Regions from separate parts of the Caproiciproducens galactitolivorans genome, predicted to be linked through region 2. Evidence: riboswitches for the same ligand, from Rfam matches in the RefSeq annotation. Region 2 holds a riboswitch; the other holds the start of a gene.
The links. Region 2 has a riboswitch for thiamine pyrophosphate ahead of thiT (energy-coupled thiamine transporter ThiT). Riboswitches for the same ligand answer to the same signal wherever they lie in the genome.

Region 1: it holds a riboswitch for thiamine pyrophosphate, as region 2 does, so the genes downstream of both, thiD (bifunctional hydroxymethylpyrimidine kinase/phosphomethylpyrimidine kinase) here and thiT (energy-coupled thiamine transporter ThiT) in region 2, are expected to answer to the same signal.

The regions. Positions count from the first base shown of each region.
Region 1 covers NZ_JAJUFJ010000016.1:12,649-23,280, forward strand. Annotated here, with positions in the region: gene thiC (phosphomethylpyrimidine synthase ThiC) at 1-1,221, opposite strand, end outside; gene thiD (bifunctional hydroxymethylpyrimidine kinase/phosphomethylpyrimidine kinase) at 1,208-2,020, opposite strand; TPP riboswitch at 2,254-2,351, opposite strand; gene P9B68_RS10825 (carbohydrate ABC transporter permease) at 2,475-3,341, opposite strand; gene P9B68_RS10830 (carbohydrate ABC transporter permease) at 3,343-4,275, opposite strand; gene P9B68_RS10835 (type 2 periplasmic-binding domain-containing protein) at 4,361-5,761, opposite strand; gene P9B68_RS10840 (LacI family DNA-binding transcriptional regulator) at 5,816-6,823, opposite strand; gene P9B68_RS10845 (GH36-type glycosyl hydrolase domain-containing protein) at 7,322-9,757, shown strand; gene P9B68_RS10850 (GH1 family beta-glucosidase) at 9,762-10,632, shown strand, end outside.
Region 2 covers NZ_JAJUFJ010000011.1:46,315-56,946, reverse strand. Annotated here, with positions in the region: gene P9B68_RS08920 (heparan-alpha-glucosaminide N-acetyltransferase) at 12-788, opposite strand; gene P9B68_RS08915 (thioesterase family protein) at 1,059-1,442, shown strand; gene P9B68_RS08910 (HAD hydrolase-like protein) at 1,459-2,118, shown strand; TPP riboswitch at 2,213-2,324, shown strand; gene thiT (energy-coupled thiamine transporter ThiT) at 2,404-2,973, shown strand; gene P9B68_RS08900 ((2Fe-2S) ferredoxin domain-containing protein) at 3,736-4,002, opposite strand; gene P9B68_RS08895 ([FeFe] hydrogenase, group A) at 4,008-5,699, opposite strand; gene P9B68_RS08890 (NADH-quinone oxidoreductase subunit NuoF) at 5,704-7,578, opposite strand; gene P9B68_RS08885 (complex I 24 kDa subunit family protein) at 7,571-8,056, opposite strand; gene P9B68_RS08880 (amino acid permease) at 8,280-9,617, opposite strand; gene ilvB (biosynthetic-type acetolactate synthase large subunit) at 9,926-10,632, shown strand, end outside.

The DNA of each region.
Region 1 (10,632 bases), on a different contig from region 2:
CCGGTCGGCCGGAGGGGTGCTTTCGAAGTACTGCTTCGCTTTTTCGCCGTCAATCGCAATTTGGAACATTTCTTCCCAGTCCATTTTGTGGCGGGCATGCGCCATTTGATCGTCCAAGTCGCGCGCGTAGGGAATGTCCTTTGCAATATCCGCGGCGTGCGCGGCTATTTTGCTGGCGACGATCCCCTCCTTTACATCGTCCAAATCGGGCAGGCGCAGATGCTCCGCAGGCGTAACGTAGCAGAGGAAGTCCGCCCCGCTTGCCGCTGCGATCGCGCCCCCGATGGCAGCGGTGATGTGGTCGTAGCCCGGCGCGATATCGGTTACCAGCGGGCCAAGCACATAGAACGGGGCGTTGTGGCAGATGCGCTTTTGCAGCTTCACATTTGCCGCGATTTCATCCATGGCCATGTGGCCGGGGCCTTCCACCAAAACCTGCACATCCTTTTCCCATGCGCGCCGCGTGAGGTTCCCGATTTCGATCAGCTCGCCGATCTGCCCTGCGTCGGAGCTGTCGTTCAGGCAGCCGGGGCGCAGCGCGTCGCCTAAGCTGATGGTCACGTCGTGCTCGCGCAGGATTTCGAGCACCTCGTCGTAGTATTCAAAGAACGGGTTTTCGTTTCCCGTCATTTCCATCCATGCAAACAAAAGGGAGCCGCCACGGGAAACGATGTTCATTTTTCGCCCTTCCCTATGGAACGCTTCCAGCGCGCGGCGGTTAATCCCCGCATGGATCGTCATAAAGTCAACGCCTTCTTCAGCGTGCGCTTTTACAACCCTTAAAAAGTCCTCTGCAGAAATTTCGAGCAGATCCTTGTCCAGGTAGCCGATCGCGTCGTACATGGGAACCGTTCCGATCATCGCCGGGGATTTCGCGATCAGTTCGCGGCGGAAGGTGTTGGTTTTGCCGTAATTGCTCAAATCCATGATTGCTTCCGCGCCAAAACGCAAGGCCATTTCCACCTTTTGCATTTCCACGTCGTAGTTTTTGCAGTCACCCGAAATTCCAAGGTTCACGTTGATTTTTGTTTTCAGCCCCGTACCGATCCCTTCCGCGGAAAGCGCGGTGTGGTGGATGTTCGCCGGAATCGCTACCTGGCCGCACGCGACCAGCGCACGCAGCTTTTCCGGCTCAACACCTTCCTTTTTCGCTACGGTTTCCATCTCTTTTGTAACAATGCCCTTCTTGGCCGCTTCCATCTGTGTTTTATAATTCGGCATGGCAGAGTCCTCCTTCCTGATAAAGGGTATAAAAATGATTGGTCGGGCCGTTCCCTTTTCCAATGGGCAGGGCATGCCGGATAGCGGTTGTCACATACTCCTTTGCCGCTTTTACGGCTTCAACCGTCCCCATCCCGTTTGCTAGATTCGCCGCGATAGCGGACGACAGCGTGCAGCCCGTTCCGTGGGTATTTTTTGTTGGAATCCGTCGCGTAATAAACGTATGAAAGTCCCCGCCGTCGTACAGAATATCCACCGCGTCGCCCGAAAGATGCCCGCCTTTGATAAGCACGTTCCATGGACCCATTTCCGACAGGAGCACCGCGGCCCGCTTCATTTCTTCTTCGGTTTCGATTTTCCTGCCCGTCAGGGCTTCGGCTTCCGGAATATTGGGCGTAATGAGGAACGCCCGGGGAAGCATTTCCTTCTTTAACGTTTCCAGCGCTTCCGGCTGCATCAGCGCGCACCCGCCCTTTGCCACCATCACCGGGTCAAGCACCACGCCGCGCGGGCGGTACTGCAATAACTTGCCCGCCACCGTTTTCATCTGCTCTTTGTTCGACAGCATTCCGATTTTCACGCCGTCGACCGGTATGTCCTCGAAAACGGCGTCGATCTGGTCGGCAATGATCCCCGGCGCAACGTCTTCAACGGAGATCACCCGGCAGGTATTTTCCGCGACAACGGAAATAATGACGCTCATCCCATACACGCCGTGCGCGGCGAAGGTTTTTAAGTCCGCCTGGATACCCGCTCCGCCGCTGCAGTCCGAGCCTGCAATGGTCAATACATTTTTGATAGCAATTCCTCCTTCAAATAAAGCAGCACACGGAAAGGCGGAGTCGGCGCCCCCACTTGTACGGTTCACCCCGAAAATCAAAAGCGGGTTTGCAGGGAGATGTTCCGCCCCGAAGGGCCAAAGGCTAGACGGAATACCCACCGCAAAGACGGTTGTTTGTAAGCGGGACAACCGCATTTATCTTTCAAGGAAATAAAAAATGCCCGCCGTCATGGCGAGCATTCATCCATCTCAATTTCTCAATTCAAGCTCCCTACGACAGTATTAACTGACAGGTTCAAAGGGTCAGGTTCTACCTTCTCAACTCCGAAGAGTCCCCCCGTGTTCTTATTCAATTTTATTGATATCATATCCCTTTTCTGCGGTTCTGTCAATTCACTCCCGTCAATTTTTCTTTCGAATACCGGAAAAGGCGGCGCACCGTTTCGATACGCCGCCTTTCAAAGCATATTGATCAGCCTTTCACGCTGCCAAGGGTAACCCCGCCGACAATAAAGCGGGCCATGCACAGATAAACCAGAATGATTGGGATAATTGCAATTGTAATGAGCATGTATACCTGCCCCATATCGAATTTCAGGAAATCGGCGCTGCGAAGCTGTGCAATGAGAATCGGAAGCGTCTTTTTATTCTTGCTGTCAAGCAGCAGGGCGGGCAGGAAGTAATTGTTCCACGCAAAGACAAAAGTAAAAATCGCCTGAACTGCAATCGCCGGCTTCATCATCGGCAGAACCACGGTGTTAAACGTCCTGAATTCACTGGAACCGTCGATGCGCGCCGCTTCCACAATCTCCAGCGGGAGCGCGCTGATCAGGTACTGCTTCATAAAAAAGACAACGGTTGGCGAAGCGGCGGCGGGCACAATCAGCGGGATGAAAGAATCCTTCAGCCCCATGGCCGCCATCTGGCGGATGAAACCAAGCGAATAAACCTGCGTCGGCACCATCATGATCAGCATGATGAAGGAAAACGCCAATTTTTTCCCGTGAAATTCATACGCGTGCAGCCCAAACGCCGTCATTGCGGAAAAATAGGTTGCAAACAAAGCATTTAGGAAAGAAATCAGAAGGCTGTTCCGGATGCCATAAAGCACCGGCAAATTCTCGTTATGAAGCACATTGTGCAGATTGATAAAAAAGGAATTCCCCGGAAACACGCTGAACCCTTTCTGAATGTCCGGATGGGCGCGCGTAGCATTGATAAGCAGAATAAAAAACGGGATAAGGCAAAGCAATGTAAGAAAAATCAAAACAAAATAAACCTGTATGCGTTTCCCGTTTCCCCGCCGGCGCGCATAAGTCTTTTCTGCGGTATTCGTCATATTAAGCCTGCCCCCTTTCCATGCGTCCGGTCAGGCTTCGATAAACCAAGGCGCTGAGCGCAGCGCAAAGGAAGAAGAGGATAACGGAAACGGCGCCGCCCAAACCGTAATTTTTGCTGAACAAATGCTTATTCAGGTACATGACGAGCGTCATGCTGGAACGGCTCGGATTCCCGTTGCCGTTCGTCAGAATCTGCGGTACGTCGAACATCTGAAGGCCGCCTATCATCGAGGTAATGAACACATAGGTAAGAATCGGCTTAATCAGCGGCAGCGTAATTTTAAAGAAGATTTGACTGGAGGTTGCGCCGTCAATTTCAGCCGCCTCAAAAAGTCCCGGATCCACCCCAAGCATCGCCGCCATCAGCAGAATGGTCGTATTTCCGAACCACATCAAAAAGTTCATCAGGGCTATAAGTCCCCGCGTGCTACCAATATTTGCAAGAAAGCGGTACGGATTTTCCATCCCCATGCTCATTAAAATGCTGTTCACCGGGCCGGAATCGGAAAACATAGCGTAAAACAGCATGGAAAAGGCTGTCGCCATAATCAGATTCGGAAGGTAAATAACGGTTTTGAAAAATCCCTGCCCCTTTATCCGCAGGCTCGCATTCGTGAACCACGCCGCAAGCAGAAGTGAAAAAACAACCTGCGGAATAAAGCACATCAGCCAGAGAATGACGGTATTTCCCATATATTTCGGCATATCGCCGTTGAGAAAGATTGTTTTGTAGTTTTCAAGCCCCACAAATTTAGGGCCGATATGTAAAAGCCCTACCATGTAATTTTCAAAGAAGCTGTTGTAAAACGTGGAAAGAAGTGGTACAAGGGAAAAAACAGCAAATACAAGGAAAAACGGCGCGATAAAAAAGTATCCCCATTTCGCGTAGCTTACCGACTTTCTTTTTTTCACACCGTGCGAAAGTCCGGGCATTTCGATCACCTCAGAGTACATACTCATTCAAACAGCAGGGCGGACGAACCGCCCCGCCGCATTCCGACACACTCGAATATGGATTTTACGAAGGCCTTTTCAAATTCGGATACTTTTCAATTGCCGCCGTATAGAAATTTTCGAGCGCTTTTTCCTTTGATGTATTTCCGTCAAAATAATCCTTGAAGGCCTTCTGGAATTCTTCGTTCAGACCCTGGTCATATTTCGAGATATTGTCCATTTTAATCTTCGGAGCCGTCTTTGCGAACAGCTTAATGTGGTTCTGGCCGCCGAGGAATGCGGATTTGTAATTGCTGTTCGCAAGCTCATTCATTGCGGCCTGGTTGTTTGTGTAATCTTCCGTATCCTGCGTAATTTTCTTCATGGTCTCTTTGTCACAGGTCAACGTTTTCATCACGTCGCGCACCAGGTCTATATTGTCGGTGCCCTTCGCCGCGCAGATCCATGAGCCGCCCCAATAGTAGTTTTGCGGGCCTTCGCAGACCGCGTAATCGCCGTAAGCCCCGTTGCCGACTTCCTCTTTGCCGCCGTCGGCAACCGATTTCGCAAGCGAATTTCCAAGCAGGGTAAAGTTAATGCCCCATGTGGAATAGAAGAAGCCGAACACCTTTCCGTTCGGGCCCTGGTCGGCGGCCCAGCCGTCGTCCCATAGGGAGGTTTTGTTGTTGTATCCCAATGACGTGTATTCCTTCGTCTGGTCAACCCACTTCATCAGGTTTTTGTCAACGACAATCGTGTCGTTTTTGTCTACCCACGGCGCCGATACATTATTCGAGAAGGCGCGGTAAGCGTCATCGTATCCGGAAAGCATTTTGTAGCCCTTCTGGTGCATCTTTACGGCAACGGAATTAAACTTATCCCAGTTGGAGATGGCCTCCTGCACTTTTTCGGGGTCGTCCGTGCCCAAGACGTTTTTGGCGATGGAACGGCGGTAGGCGAACAACCCCGGCGTTGCCTGCCAGCTAACGCCTTTCTGCCTGCCCTTGCTGTCCGTTACGATTTGCTTGGTATATTCATACTGTTCTTTCAAATCCTCGTCGGTCAGTCCGACGTCCTTCTTTACGTCCAGCGTATAATCCGAGTCAACATATTTCAAAGCATAGTCTGCTTCCACAAGGAAAATATCAATCTTCTTTTCCGCAGATTCCTGATTAAGCAGATCCTGGTCGAGCTTGTTCTGATACGCGTTGTTTTCGTTCGGGGTGATCACCCAGTCCACAGTAATGTCCTTCGGAAGCTTCGACGCGTAATAATCCTTGAAACGGCTTTGGAACTCTTCGTTCCAGCAGTAAATGCGCAGAACCTTGTCGGATGAACCGGAAGCCGCTTCCGTCCCGCTAGCGGGCGAAGCGGGCTGAGACGAGGAAACCGTTTTCCCACCGCCGCAGCCGGTGAAGGTTCCCACAGCCAGCGCGGCTGCCACCGTAAACGCCAGTACCCTTTTCAGTTTTATGCTTCTTTTCATGACTTGATACTCCTCCTTTAAATGAAAGATAGTCGGGTGCAACAGGGCGACGGCCTACAGTTGCCTTACCGACCGCCCTTCCAGGAGTTTTCCGGGAATAATGATGCGTTCCGGCAAGGTCGTCCTTGGCCGTTCAATTTGATTGACAAGCTGCTCCGCGGCCGCCCGGCCGAGGGCAGAGGTGTCCTGTTTTAGTGTGGTGAGCCGGGGGGAAAGAATCTGGGAAAGCCAAATTCCGTCATAGCCCACCACGGAGATATCGTCGGGGATGGATAGCCCCGCTTCCAGAATCACGTTCATTCCGCCGATATAGGAAAAGTCATCCGGGAACATAATGCACGTGGGCCTACGGGGCAGCGCCAGCAGCTCCGCCGTACAGCGTGCGGTTGCCGCCGCGTCGTGGTACCTTGCTTCCTTCACGTAACTGTCCGGCACCTCGATTCCCAGCTCGCTGCAGGTTTTGTAAAAGCTGGTCAGCCGGTTTTCGGTAACCGCCGTATTTTCTCCATGGATGAAAGCAATGCGCCGGTGCCCCTTTTTGTAAAGATAAGTGACCAGATCGCGCACGCCGCGGATATTATCGGATATGATCGCTGTGCGGTTATTAAAGATATGGTCGATGGTTACGATGGGAAGCTTGGAGTTTACCAGCTCGATGACCTGCGGATCGTTAAAATCCACGGAAGCCACAACAACGCCGTCCATCCGGCGGTAAAGGCAGTGCTCCAGATAACTGGTCGCTTTCCCGCCGATATTGCGGTTGATAAACGTGATATCGTAACCGCGCTTTTCAGATTCCACCTTGAAGCTCTCCAGCACGGTTGAAAAATATTCGTGTGTCAGCCCGCGCTGTGTTTCGTCCACAAACAGCACGCCGATATTGTAGGAACGGTTTGTCTTCAGGGAACGCGCCGCCGAGTTGGGCGTATAGCCCATTTCAGCCGCTGCTTTCCGCACCCGCTCCCGGGTGGATTCACCGATATCGCGGTGGCCGTTCAATGCCTTGCTAACAGTAGCAACCGATACGCCACAGCGTTCAGCTACTTCTTTAATGGATACCATGCTTGTTCCTTCTCCCCAATTATGTATATATTATTGTTTTCAGAGCATTTATTTTATTTATTATACCATAGCGGCAGTTTGTTTAGGGGAGAACGGGATAAAAAGCCCTTCACTTAATCGTTTTCGTGATTTTGAGTATAATGCACATCTGGTCATTTTGCAAGTATTTTTTCTTATTTATTGATATAGTATATGAATTTTGTATAGAATTCTAAAAATATTATTTCATTTTATTAATTATAATCAAGGAATCATTTGGTTTTCGCGATTATTTTCGTAGCACATGGGAATCTTTACAATGTGATAAATTGTCATTTGGACATTTTGCTGTATTTTTATGTATTCTTTTGACATTTCTATAATTTTGTTTGAAAAGTCCCCAATTTTACACTTGATTTTTCCCTCTGTTTCCAGTATTGTTAAACAAGGATTATTGCTCTCCCCATTACTTAATCGTTTTCGAAGAGTAATTCGCCCCCGGGCAAAAGGAGAGCCAATATGCAATATGGGTATTTTAACGACGATTTACGCGAATACGTTATCACCACGCCCCGCACGCCGCTGCCGTGGATAAACTATCTTGGCAACAGGGATTTCTTTTCCTTGATTTCGAATACCGCCGGCGGTTACAGTTTTTATAAGGACGCAAAGCTTCGGCGGCTGACCCGTTACCGCTACAACGCCTGTCCGCCTGACCAGAACGGCCGCTATTATTATATAAAAGACGGTTCCTGCATATGGAACCCCGGCTGGCAGCCGACGCAAACCGAACTGGACCGGTACACATGCCGCCACGGCCTGGGGTATACGGTCATCAGCGGCGAGAAAAACGGGGTAAGTGCGGAACTCACCTGCTTTGTGCCGCTGAACGACCCGTGCGAGGTAAACCGGCTGGTACTGGAAAACCGGTCTGCGGAAATTAAGGATCTGGACATTTTCAGCCTTGTGGAATTCTGCCTGTGGAACGCCGTGGACGACGCGACGAATTTCCAGCGCAATTACAACACCGGCGAGGTGGAAGTGGACGGAAGCGCCATCTACCATATAACGGAATACCGGGAACGGCGCAACCACTACGCGGTTTTTGCCGTTAATACGGCGATTGAAGGATTCGACACCAGCCGCGACGCTTTCTGCGGGCCGTACCGTGGTTTTTCCTCACCAGAAACTGTTTGCAACGGCTGCTCCAAAAACAGCATCGCCCACGGATGGGCGCCTGTCGGGAGCCACCATATCCGGCTGCATTTACAACCCGGCGAAAAACGCAGCCTGCTGTTTGTGCTGGCCTATATTGAGAACCCGTTGGAGGAAAAATGGGAAGCCCCGGGCGTCATTGCGAAAATACGCGCAAAAGAGCTGCTTGCCCGCTACCGCGAAGACCAGCAGGCGGAATTCGCCTTTGCCGAGCTGCACAATTACTGGAGCGGGCTTCTGAACCGCTTTTCCGTTTGCACAGGGGATGAAAAGCTCGACCGCATGGTCAACGTCTGGAACCAGTACCAATGCATGGTCACCTTCAACCTGAGCCGGAGCGCCAGCTATTTTGAAAGCGGCACGGGACGCGGCATGGGTTTCCGGGATTCCTGCCAGGATCTTCTGGGATTCGTGCATTTGGTTCCCAGCCGGGCGCGGCAACGGATTTTGGATATTGCGGCAACGCAGTTTGAGGACGGCAGCGCCTATCACCAGTACCAGCCTTTGACGAAAAAGGGCAATTCCGACATAGGAAGCGGCTTTAACGACGACCCGCTGTGGCTGATCGCCTGCGTTTCGGCCTATCTGCGCGAAACGGGGGACTTTTCGATTCTCCAGGAAAACGTTCCGTTCCAGAACGACGAAAAGAAAGTCCGCCCCCTTCTGGAACACCTTCGGAGAAGCTTTGATTTTACGGTCAGCCGAAAAGGCCCCCACGGGCTTCCGCTGATTGGGCGGGCGGACTGGAACGACTGCCTGAACCTGAACTGCTTTTCCACCGAACCGGGCGAAAGCTTCCAAACCTGTTCGAATATGGAGAGCAGGAAAGCGGAAAGCGTCTTTATCGCCGGAATGTTTGTGAAATACGGCGGAGAATACGCCGACCTCTGCGACTGGCTGGGCGATACGGCGGAGGCCGCGCGCGCACGGGCGGAAATCGAGAAGGTCCGCACCGCCACGGAAACATCCGGCTGGGACGGCGAATGGTTTCTGCGCGCATACGACGCGTTCGGGAAGCCGGTCGGCAGCCGAACCTGCGAGGAGGGGCAGATTTACATCGAACCGCAGGGAATGTGCGTAATGGCGGGGATCGGCGTTGAAAACGGCCTAGCCGATAAGGCGCTCAACAGCGTGATGGAACGGCTGGAAACGCCGTACGGCGTCATGCTGCTGCAACCCGCTTACACCTGCTATCATGCGGAGCTTGGGGAAATCACCAGCTATCCGCCGGGTTACAAGGAAAACGCCAGCATTTTTTGCCACAACAATCCGTGGATCTCCTGCGCGGAAGCTGTTCTGGGGCACGGAGAGCGCGCCTTCCATATCTATCGGCTTACCTGTCCCGCCTATGTGGAAGCATTCAGCGAAATCCACCGTACAGAGCCATATGTATACAGTCAAACCGTCGCGGGCAGCGACGCAAAGACCTTCGGAGAAGCGAAAAACAGCTGGCTGACCGGCTCAGCGGCATGGAACTTTGTGAACATCAGCCAGTACATACTTGGTATCCGGCCCGGTCTGGAAGGGTTGGAAATCGACCCCTGCATCCCCCGCTGGATGAAAGGGTTTACTGTTCATCGCGTATACCGGGGTGCAAATTACTATATTACGGTAGATAATACGGCGGGCGTGGAAAAAGGAGTGGCGGCAATGAAGGTGAACGGAAGACCCGTAGCCGGAAACCGGGTTCTACTGGAAAACGCCCGTTCCGAATATAACGTTGAAGTAATAATGGGGTGAACGCATGTCTTTTCCAAACGAATTTATCTGGGGCACAGCTTCCGCCGCCTATCAGATTGAAGGCGGTGTTTCGGAGGGCGGGCGCGGCCCGTCGGTCTGGGATACCTTCAGCCATATGCCGGGGAAAATTTTTGAAAATCAAAACGGCGACATCGCATGTGACGCATACCACCGGTACAAAGAGGATATTCGCCTTATGGCGGAGCTCGGTATCCATAACTACCGGTTCAGCATAAGCTGGGCGCGGGTCATACCCGACGGTTTTCATGTCAACCCGAAAGGGCTGGAATATTACGACCGGCTGGTGGATTGCTGCCTGAACTACGGCATAACGCCATGGGTCACGCTTTACCACTGGGATTTGCCGCAGGAGGTGGAAAACCAGGGAGGCTGGACAAACCGCAAAACCGCAAAAGCCTTCTGCTGGTACGCGGAAACGGTTGTCCGGCACTTTTACGAGCGTGTGCGCCATTGGTACACCCTGAATGAACCGCAGTGCTTCATCGATTTGGGGTATCGCACCGGAACCCATGCCCCGGGGCGGCGGGAAAACAAGGGGCAGGTTTTTCACGCCATGCATAATGCGCTTCTCGCCCACGGGCTTGCGGCAAAGGCCATGCGAAGCATCGACCCCGGCCTTATGATCGGGGTTGCCACTACGGGCCGCCTGTGCTACCCGGCCAGTCTGAAGCCATCCGACCGGGAAGCGGCCAAGGCGGCAACCTTCTTCCTTGCCGACGAGAACTGGTGCTTCACCCATCACTGGTTCCTTGATCCGCTCTTTTTCGGGCATTATCCGGAATGCGGGGGTACCTTTCTGGAACCGCTGGCCAAATCCGTTCCGGAAGCGGATTGGGCAGACATACAGGAAAAGC
Region 2 (10,632 bases):
ATCAAAATGCTTTACTGTATCCGTTTTACGACAGCGGAAACGGCGTAGCATACGCCGTAAATCACCGGCTGATGGACAATATAAATGATCAGGGCGTGCCGCCCAAGCCACGAAAAGAACGGGACGCGCGACGGATAAAAGAACGCGGGGAAACGTCCCTGCACGGCCAGCTTGCCAAGGAACGTACCCGCCGCGAATACGAAAATCCACGGGAACAGCCCAAAATAGTCCGCGCTTCGGAACGTACTGCTGTAAATTCCAAGCGGCGCGAGCCAGTTTGTCTGATAAAGCGACTGCGGGAGCGATACGCCAATCTGTGGCGAAATGCCAAGGTATCCGCTGGAAATCCCCATGGTGCAGACGTAAAGCACCGCACAGGCCGCAACCGCAACCCACGAAAAGCGGAAACGGTCGGCAAGGGGCTTTAACAGGCCGTACAAAATCATGCAGACCGATAAAAAATGCAGGATGCCGAACACAATCACTTCTTCCGGCACCACAAGCCAGGTAATCAGCGTAACCGCGAGCGCCACGCCGAGGAGCTTTATACCGCGCAGAAGATTCGAATGTGAAAGGTTCGAGGAAATACCGGAAATCAGCATAAACAGTCCGGCGTAATAGGGTTCTGCGGGCATAAAAAAGTCGAGCAGAAACATGCCCGCTTTGCTGTTATAAAGAAAGGCCAGCGTGTAAAAGCCATGATAGAAGACCATGCAGAAAACCGCAAAGCCGCGCAGCTCGTCCATCAAATGAATGCGCCCGCGGCCAGCGCCCGAAGTTTGAGGCATCCGTTCCCCTCCCAGTAAAATATCAAAAAGCCGTCAGGCGTCAAAAATCGTACAAACAGGGCAGCAAGCGCCGCAACCGGAGCAGCAAACCCGCAACCGACGTTTTGGAAATTTTGCCATTTCGGAATTTAGCCAGCAGGCTGCCCTCCGGTTATTGTTTTCTATTTATTAATCCGACAGAGTATGTTATACTAAAGACAAAGTCCGGTTCCTTCCGGCTATTTCCATTCGTTTATCATTTATTATATCATGATACAGGAGGCAATTTCAATGAAAGAGACAAAATTGACCCGCGAATACACCGTCAAGGAAGAGATGCTTGCCGTCAATTTCGGCAGCGGAAGCGTGCGCGTGCTTGCCACTCCGATGGTTGCCGCCTTTTTTGAAGGGACGGCAGCCGAGCTGGCGCAAAAAAACCTGGAAGAACCTTACACTACTGTGGGCTCTGTCATTACCGTTGAGCATCTTGCCCCTACTGCTCTCGGCTGCAAGGTAAGCGTTACCGCCGAGCTGACGGAAATCGACGGGCGCATATACCGTTTCAAGCTGGAAGCCTACGACAACGCCGGGCTGATTGCAACCGGCACGCACGAGCGGGTAAGCGTAAAAAAGGATCGTTTTGAGGAAAAAGCAGAAAACAGAAAAAATCAATAAAAGAAGGGTTGATCAAATGAAACCAGCATACGATTTAATCTTATTTGATTTGGACGGCACCCTCACCGATTCCGAACCGGGCATCACCTCCTGCGTTAAGTACTCCCTTGAAAAAATGGGGCTCCCGGTTCCCAGCCATCAGGTGCTCCGCAAGTTTATCGGACCACCGCTTTATTACGGTTACGTTAAATTCTGCGGCATGACGCCGGAACAGGCGGAAAAGGCCAGCGTTTATTACCGCGAAGTCTACCACACGACCGGCGCGTTCCAAAACACCCCCTATCCCGGCATTATGGAACTTCTGGAGGAACTGAAAAGCGCAGGCGCAACGATGGCTGTGGCAACCTCCAAGCCCGACCCTATTGCTTACCGCGTTCTGGATTATTTTAAGCTTTCGCCTTATTTTTCCTATATCGCCTGCCCCAATGAATCCGAACACAGCGGTGAAAAATACGTGCTGCTGGAATCGTGCCTGAAGCACTGCGGAGTAAAGGCCGAAAACGCCGTTATGATCGGCGACACACATTTTGACATTGAAGGCGCGCAGAGGGCCGGCACCCATTTTATCGGCGTGCTATACGGCTTTGGAACAAAAGAGGAAATGGAAGAAAAGGGCGGCAGGGTTTTCGCACGCAACCTTGCGGAGCTGAAAGAACTCCTCCTGATTCCTGATTAAAGCGCGAAATTTGCCGCGCCCGGCGGAACTTTGTCATTTTATTCACAAAAACACTTGACAAATCAATGCCTTTTCTGTAATATATATTATTGAACTGAATACACAGGGGCGCTGAGTAACCTCGGCTGAGAGAAAGCGAATCGACGTTTTTGACCCTTAAACCTGATCTGGATAATGCCAGCGTAGGAAATTTGCTTTTTAACGCTCCAGCGGAATCCGTGGAGCGTTTTTTATTTCCCGGGTATTGTTTTTCGGTTCAAAATTTACAATTTTCGGAGGGTAATTATGAAAAAGAGCAATACCTTGATTCTCGTCGAATGCGCTCTGATGATCGCCATGTCGACCGTACTGAGCATGTTCAAAATTTACGAAATGCCGCAGGGCGGCTCGGTTACCTGCGGAAGCTTGGTGCCGCTGGTTCTGGTTTCTTACCGCCACGGGCTAAAATGGGGCGCCGGCACCGCGTTCGTGCACAGCCTTTTGCAAATGCTGATCAAATTCAATCCGCCGCCGGCAAACAGCTTTGCCGCTTTCGCCGGCGTTGTGCTCTTAGACTACGTCCTTGCGTTCACCGTACTGGGAATCGCGGCGTTCTTCGGCAAGCCGTTTAAGAACCGTTCCGTCAGCGTCGCTGTCGGCGCAGCCGCCGTAACATTCCTGCGGTTCCTGTGCAGCTTCGCTTCGGGAATCCTTATCTGGCAGGACTACGCGCCGAAGGATATGCCGGTCTGGCTCTACTCCCTTACATACAACGGAAGCTACATGCTCCCCGAAGGGATTCTCACCGCTGTGGTCGCCGTCATCCTGATTAAGGCGCTCGACCGCGTAGAACACCGCACCCCGTCAAGAGCATAGCCAGTATTTTTATATAAGGAAACCCAATTGTCGTGATTAACGACAATTGGGTTTCCTTGCTTCTCATGCTTGTAGGAAAAACGAGATTAAGCTCTTTTTAATTTTTAGAATCCGGTAATAATTTAGTTTACCCTCAGGCTGGAAGGGCCCTTACTTTCGGTATCGGACGAAAGTATGCAAAGTCCTCGCAGGGGAATTCACAATTCCCGTCGAGAGGGTTCAAAACAATCCCCCAGCACTCCCGGGTATCCCCAACTACCTTTCGTGTACATGCTTTCTTACAGGTTTTCATTGACGTTCAAATCATAGGAAGTTCAGAATTCCAGTTGACAAATTCATTTTTATTCTCAATAGAAAATATGCTGTAATTGAGTATTAATATAAAAGGAGTTAAAGATGATGGGGAGTTTTATGTTATTACTTGCAATAGCAGTAATAGAGTCTTTTTTGAGAATTTTGGTTTATATTACAATTATTTTTATGGGTTTAAGTTGGGTAAGGCATTGAATAATTATAATAATAAGAATTCAAAGTAATTTATTGTTAAATTCCCAATAGGAATTCCGAAAATGAAAACAATCAATAAGAAAAGGCTTTTTCCCTAATAATTTATTAAGGGAAAAGCCTTTCTGGCTTAATAAGATAACATTTGTTATATTTTTCTTTAGTTCGGAGAAATACCAATTGCCCAAGCATGATCGGAATTTCCGATAGATGAAGATACGGAAAGGGCGCGGGGGTTTGTCCCCGCGCCCTTTGTTTTTAGCTGTTTGCTTTTTTCTTATGGAATTCCGGAAGTACGTTATCCTCAAAGAAAGCCTTGGCGGTACTGCCGGTAACGCTTTGCGGCTGGCCCCTGTCGATGCTTACGCACACACCCTCACCGCCGCATTTACCCATGCAGAAGGCCGCTTTCACTTTTACTTTGTCATACAACTTATACTTCTCGATTAACTGCTGAAAAACAGCGATGACATTATAACTGCCCTTCAAATGGCAGGAGGTTCCGACGCAAACGCGTATGGTCATAGCAATCACCTGTTCCCCTTTTGATAATCCACATGAAGGAGCTTATGAACCTTCCCTTTCAGCAGATCGCCGTACAGGGACATAACCACCGGGTTTTCCTCCGAACGCTTGATGCTGCACATCTTATCTGCCGCATACAGGCCGGCACCGCGCTTTTTCTTGCCCTCCGCGTCGGTAATCGGCTGACCCGCGCCGCAGACACAGCCACCGGGGCACGCCATGACTTCTACGAAATCGTAATGCGTTTCGCCGCTCTTCATGCGCTGAATCAGGTCTTCCGCGTTTTTCAGACCGCTGACAATGGCGATTTTCAGCTCGCGTTCGCCGTATTGGACGGTTGTTTCCTTCAAGCCCTGCATTCCGCGCACGCCGTTGAACGCGATGGAACGAAGCTCTGCGCTGGACTTATCCTCGGCCAGACGGCGGATAACCGCTTCCGTAACGCCGCCGGTCACGCCGAAGATCACGCCCGCGCCGCTCTTGTCGCTAAACGGCATATCGATCGCTTCAGATTCCAGCTCGGAGAAATAGATACCGGATTCCTTAATCATCTGGATTAATTCCTGCGTGGTAAGGACGTAATCGATATACGGCACGCCGTTTTCCTTGAATTCCTCCCTTGCCGCCTCGAATTTTTTCGCGGTGCAGGGCATAATCGCCACGACCACGGTCTTGCGGCGGGAGTGCTTGTTTTCCTCCTTCAGAACGGAACCGAACATTTCCATCGGCGAACGGCAGGTGGAAACATTGGGGAGCAGCTCCGGATGCTTCTTTTCCACGTACTGAATCCACGCCGGGCAGCAGGAGGTGAACAGCGGCAGGTTTTCACCGCTTTCCAAACGCTCAATGAACTCGTTCGCTTCCTCCATTACGGTTAAATCCGCGCCGGTCGCGGTGTCGTACACTTCGTCCGCACCCATGCGCTTGAGCGCGGCGACGATCTTGCCCATTAAGTCATCTCCGGCCTTCTGACCCAGCTTTCCGCCAAGGCCCACACGCACGGCGGGAGCAATCTGTACCACAACTTTGGTCTTTTTATCATTGAGCGCGGCCCAAACCTGATCCGTTTCCTTCTTCACCACAATCGCGCCCGTCGGGCAAACAGCGGCGCACTGGCCGCAGCCCACGCAGTTGGATTCCGCAATCGGGATATGGAACGCGGTGCTAACCGTCATTTTCGCTCCGCGCGACATAAAGTCGATGGCGCCGACGTTCTGCACTTCGTTGCACATACGCACACAGTCGCCGCAGAGGATGCATTTATTGGTATCGCGTACAATGCACGGGGAAGAATCGTCCAGCTTCGGCTGATCCGCCGTATTCTGGAAGCGGACGCGCTTGATTCCGAAGCGCTCTGCAAGCTCCTGCAGCTTGCACTCACCGTTTTTCTCGCAGGTAGTGCAGTCGCGGCAGTGATTGGACAGCAGAAGCTCCAAAATCATTTTGCGGTACCGGCGGAGTTTCGGCGTATTGGTGTAAATCACCATACCGGCCTTCGGCGGAGTGGAACACGCGGCTTCCATACCGCCCCATTTATTTTCAACCATGCACATACGGCAGGCGCCGTATACGGACAGTTCAGAATGATAGCAAAAGGTTGGCAGCTCAATGCCCGCCTTGCGGATCAGGCTGAGCAGGTTTTTCTCGCCCTCGATTGCCACGGGAATATTGTCGACCATTACAAAATCTCTGCTCATTTCATTAATCCTCCTTTACCGCATGGAACGCGCAGGCGCTGACGCACGCGCCGCACTTCACGCACTTTGCGCTGTCAATGACAAACGGCGATTTAATTTGCCCGGTAATCGCCCCTGCGGGACAATTTCTGGCGCACTTTGAACAGCCCTTGCACAGGGCGGGATCTATGTAAATCTTCCTCAGCTTCTGGCAGGTTTTCGTCGGGCAGACTTTGTCGTTAATATGCGCGTCGTACTCGTCGCGGAAATACTTGATCGTGCTGAGTACCGGCAGCGCCGCAGATTTGCCCAAGCCACACAGCGCAGTTGCCGAAATGGTTTCCGCAAGTTCTTCCAGCAGTTCAACGTCGCCCGGCTGGCCGTTTCCGGCGACAATCCGCTCCAGAATTTCCAGCATGCGCTTGGTGCCTTCACGGCAGGGCACGCATTTTCCGCAGGATTCATTCTGGGTAAAGCTCATGAAGAAGCGGGCAACCTCCACCATACAGGTGTGTTCATCCATAACAACCAGTCCGCCGGAGCCGATCATGGCGCCGACCTTTTTCAGGTTGTCAAAGTCCAGCGGCAGGTCAAGGTGTTCCTTCGTAAGACATCCGCCGGAAGGACCACCGATCTGCACGGCTTTGAATTCGGCACCGTCCCGCATGCCGCCGCCGATATCGTAGATGATTTCACGCAGGGTAGTTCCCATCGCCACTTCAATCAAGCCGGTGTTCACGATGTTGCCGGTCAGGGCGAATGCCTTGGTTCCCGGGCTGTTTTCCGGGCCGATGGAACGGAACCACTGCCCTCCGTTCAGGACAATCGCCGGAACGTTCGCGTAGGTTTCCACGTTGTTCAATACCGTCGGGCTGTCGTAAAGGCCATGCTCAACCGTACGGGGCGGCTTTACGCGCGGCATACCGCGCTTGCCCTCGATGGAAGCGGTCAGCGCGCTGCCCTCGCCGCAGACGAACGCGCCCGCGCCGCGGCTAATTTTTATATCGAAGCAAAGGTCAGTCCCTAAAATATGGTCGCCCAGGATACCGAGCTCACGCGCCTGCTCAATGGCGATGCCGAGGCGCTTTACCGCGAGCGGATACTCCGCTCGGACATAGATATAGCCCTGCTTCGCGCCGCAGACGTATGCCGCGAGGATCATGCCCTCCAGCATCTTGTGGGGATCGCTCTCCATCACGCTACGGTCCATAAACGCGCCGGGGTCGCCCTCGTCGCCGTTACAAACAATGTATTTCTCCTTCGCCTTCTGCCGTTTTACCTGCGACCATTTGCGCGCGGTCGGGAATCCGCCGCCGCCGCGCCCGCGCAGGTTGGAAATTTCAACTTCGCGCAGCACTTCTTCCGGCGTCATTTCAAACAACGCCTTTTCCAGCGCGGTGTAGCCGTCTTTCGCTATGTACTCGCCGATGGAGGTTGCGTCAATCTGCCCGCAATGCTCCAACACCACGCGCTTCTGCATTTTATAGAACGGAATGGATTCCTGATGTTTGTGGGTTTCGTCCCCTTTGTGGTATGTCAGCCGCTCAACGCAGGTATCGCCAACCACGCTGGTTCCCAGAATCTCTTCGCAGTCTTCGGGCTTTACTTTTACGTACAGGTAGCCTTTCGGCTCAATGCGCACCAACGGGCCCATTTCGCAGAAGCCGTGGCATCCGCTCTTTTTCACGCCGATGGGGTCGCCTTCCGGCTCATGCTCCAGGTCAACCACGCAGTTGATTCCTTTTTCCTGGATCAGCTTCATAAAGGTATCGTACAGCTTCAGCGAACCGTTTGCCACGCAGGCGGTTCCGGCACAGATCAGGATTTTTACTTTCTGGCGGTCCAACCGCTCCTTGTAAAGCGCGCGGAGGTTTTGCAAATCTTCACGGGATTTAAGCATCAATCGTTCCCTCCTTCAGCCCTGTCAGAAGCTCCTTCACTTTATCCGGAGACATCATTCCCATTACCTTATCGTTCACCGTCAATGTCGGGGCAAGCCCGCAGGCGCCAAGGCAGGAAACCGTTTCCACCGTAAAAAGAAGGTCGTCCGTCGTTTTTTTTGAAGGGGAAAGCCCCAGTTCGCTGCGGAGCTGCTCAAGAATAGCCGTCGACTTGCGGACATGGCAAGCTGTTCCGTCGCAAACCTTAATGACATATTTTCCCTTTGGTTCCAGCGAGAAATTCTCATAAAAAGTCGCTATGCTGAAAATCTGCGCTTCGCTGATTCCCAGCTTGCTCGAATAATAGGGAAAAACGCACCGGGGAAGATAATGATACACCTCCTGTGTATCCTGAAGAATGGCAATTATGCTTCCGGGATCATACTGATACTTTTCCAGTATCTTGTCTAATTGGATTACGTCACACACCGATTCCAATTGGAACTCTCCTCTCATATAATTTGTCCCTACAGGAGCTGACGGGCTATGCCGCCGTTACTATTAATGTTAAAAATATATCATATTGTTATTTTTTTGTCAATGCATAGACAAGCGGATTTTTAGGGGAAATTTTGTACTTGTTTCCCATAATCCTACTACAACGGATGAAAACGAAAGAAAGAGCGGAAAAGAAAGCAATAACTTTCTTTTCTTTGGAAATTCAGGTTAAAATCTTTAATTTTTTCAAGAGCAAATAGCACAGAATCAGCGCTGCAAAAAGGATAACCCCGCAGACCAGCGCGGACACCTGCCCCTCGTAAAACGGCGACGTTGCCAGAACCGCCAAAATCAGCACCGCTTCCAGGAAGCAAGTAAAGGGATAGCCCGGTGCTTTGTAGCGCAGCTTTTCCGGATTTTCCCGAAGCGTTTTTCTGCGGTAAAAATAGTGGGTGACGGAAATCGTCAGCCAATTGAACATGGCCAGAAAGCCGCTGGCGGTCGCGAGCAGGACAAAGACCTTCTGCGGAAGCCAGTACGATAAAACCGCTGTGAAAAGCAACGCCACGCTGCTTACAACCAGCGCGTAAACCGGCACGCCGTTTTTGTTGTTTTTGAGGAAAATTGCCGGAGCCTGCCGGCCGCGGCTGAGGGAATTCAGCATGCGGGACGAGCTGTACATCGAGGAATTCAACCCGGAGAGCGCAGCGGACAGGACAATAAAATTCAGGATGCTGTCGGAAAACGGGATTTTCAAACGGTTGAGGACGGTGACAAACGGGCTGACCGTCGGGGACAGCGTATCCCACGGAATCAGCAACACGAGGAAGAGCGCAGAGATGCTGTAAAGCAGAATGACAACGGCATTAATAATAAAAATCGCGGCAGGCGCATTTCGAGCCGGGTCTTCTGTTTCCGCGATGGCAAGGCCGATGATTCCCGTTCCCGTAAAGGAAAACATCACCATAATCATGGAAGCGAACACGCCGTTTACACCTTTCGGCAAGAAGCTTTCCCACGACGCAAACGGGCGGTTCACCACGGAGAATCCCGGGACGAACCCAAGCAGAACGGAAAAACCGAAGAGGATGAAGAAAACCAATGCGATCACCTTTACCGAAGCCAGAATCATTTCGATTTCACTTAATCCTCTTACATCCTTTAGATTAATCCCCGTCATGACGACCGCATAGACGAGGCAGAATATCCAAAGCGGCACGTTTGGGAACCAGAAGCTCGTGAAAACGGCGGCCGCGGCAACTTCGCTCGCCATTCCCAGAACGCCGCTGAACCAGAACATCCAGCCGTTCACAAAGCCGATCCACGGTCCGAAGATTTCGGAGGCGTGAACCCGGAACGCGCCCGGCGCCGGATGGATCACGCACATTTCCGTAATGAACATGACCTCCAGCGCCATGATGAACCCGCCGAAAAGATACGAAAGAATCGCAGCCGGCCCCGCGACGGACAAAACCGTGGAACTTCCAAGGAACAGGCCCGAGCCGATAATATTCCCAAGTGACATAAAAACCAGATGCTTTCTGCTAAATTTTTTATTCATGGATTTTAGCCCTCGTTTTTCATGATAATCTTCCTCTATAATTCCCGGAAAGCGGATTAATTATTGCAGAAATTGTTATTCTTAATCAAATGCAAATCCGCCGGGCACCAAAGCGGACGGCTTTCTTTTTTCCCGCGGCAAAGCCGGGGGTTCGGGCAGGGGCACAAATCTCATCAGCAGTAACGAAAAAACGGGAAAGAACCGGCAATAATTTAGCAATTTAGTTCGCTAAAATTTCTTGACGGGTTCCGGCAAAAATTCTATAATATAAGGAATAACATCCAAGTAAATTTATTGAGGTGAATGCATTGATAAGCGGAGCGGAAATCATGGTAGAATGCCTAAAAAGCGAGAACGTGCAGATTGCGTTCGGGTACCCCGGCGCGGCCATCTGCCCTTTCCTAGACTACCTATACCGCTCACCGATCCGGCACATTTTGGTGCGCGAGGAACAGAACGCCGCCCATGAAGCCAGCGGCTACGCAAGGGCGAGCGGAAAACCGGGCGTCTGCATTGCGACAAGCGGCCCCGGTGCCACCAACATGATTACCGGTATTGCTACGGCGTACATGGACTCTGTCCCCCTGATCGCCATTACCGGTCAGGTCAGTTCCGAACTGCTTGGCCGCGACGTGTTTCAGGAAGCGGACATCACCGGCGCATGCGAGCCGTTTACCAAACATTCTTATTTGGTAAAAAACGCCTCGGACCTGCCGCGGATTTTTAAAGAAGCGTTCCACATTGCCTCTACTGGACGCCCCGGTCCGGTGCTGATCGACGTTCCGGTCGATATTCAGCTTTCTGAAGTCCCAGAATTTATCTATCCCCAGCGCGCGGAAATTATCGGCTACAAGCCGCGCACACAGGGACACGCCATGCAGATTAAAAAGGCACTTGCCGCCATGCAGGAAGCAAAGCGCCCGGTTCTGGTCTGCGGGGGCGGTGTCGTGCTGGCGGGCGCGCGGAATGAACTGGTCGCGTTCGCGAAAAAAAGCGGCATCCCCGTCGTTTCCAC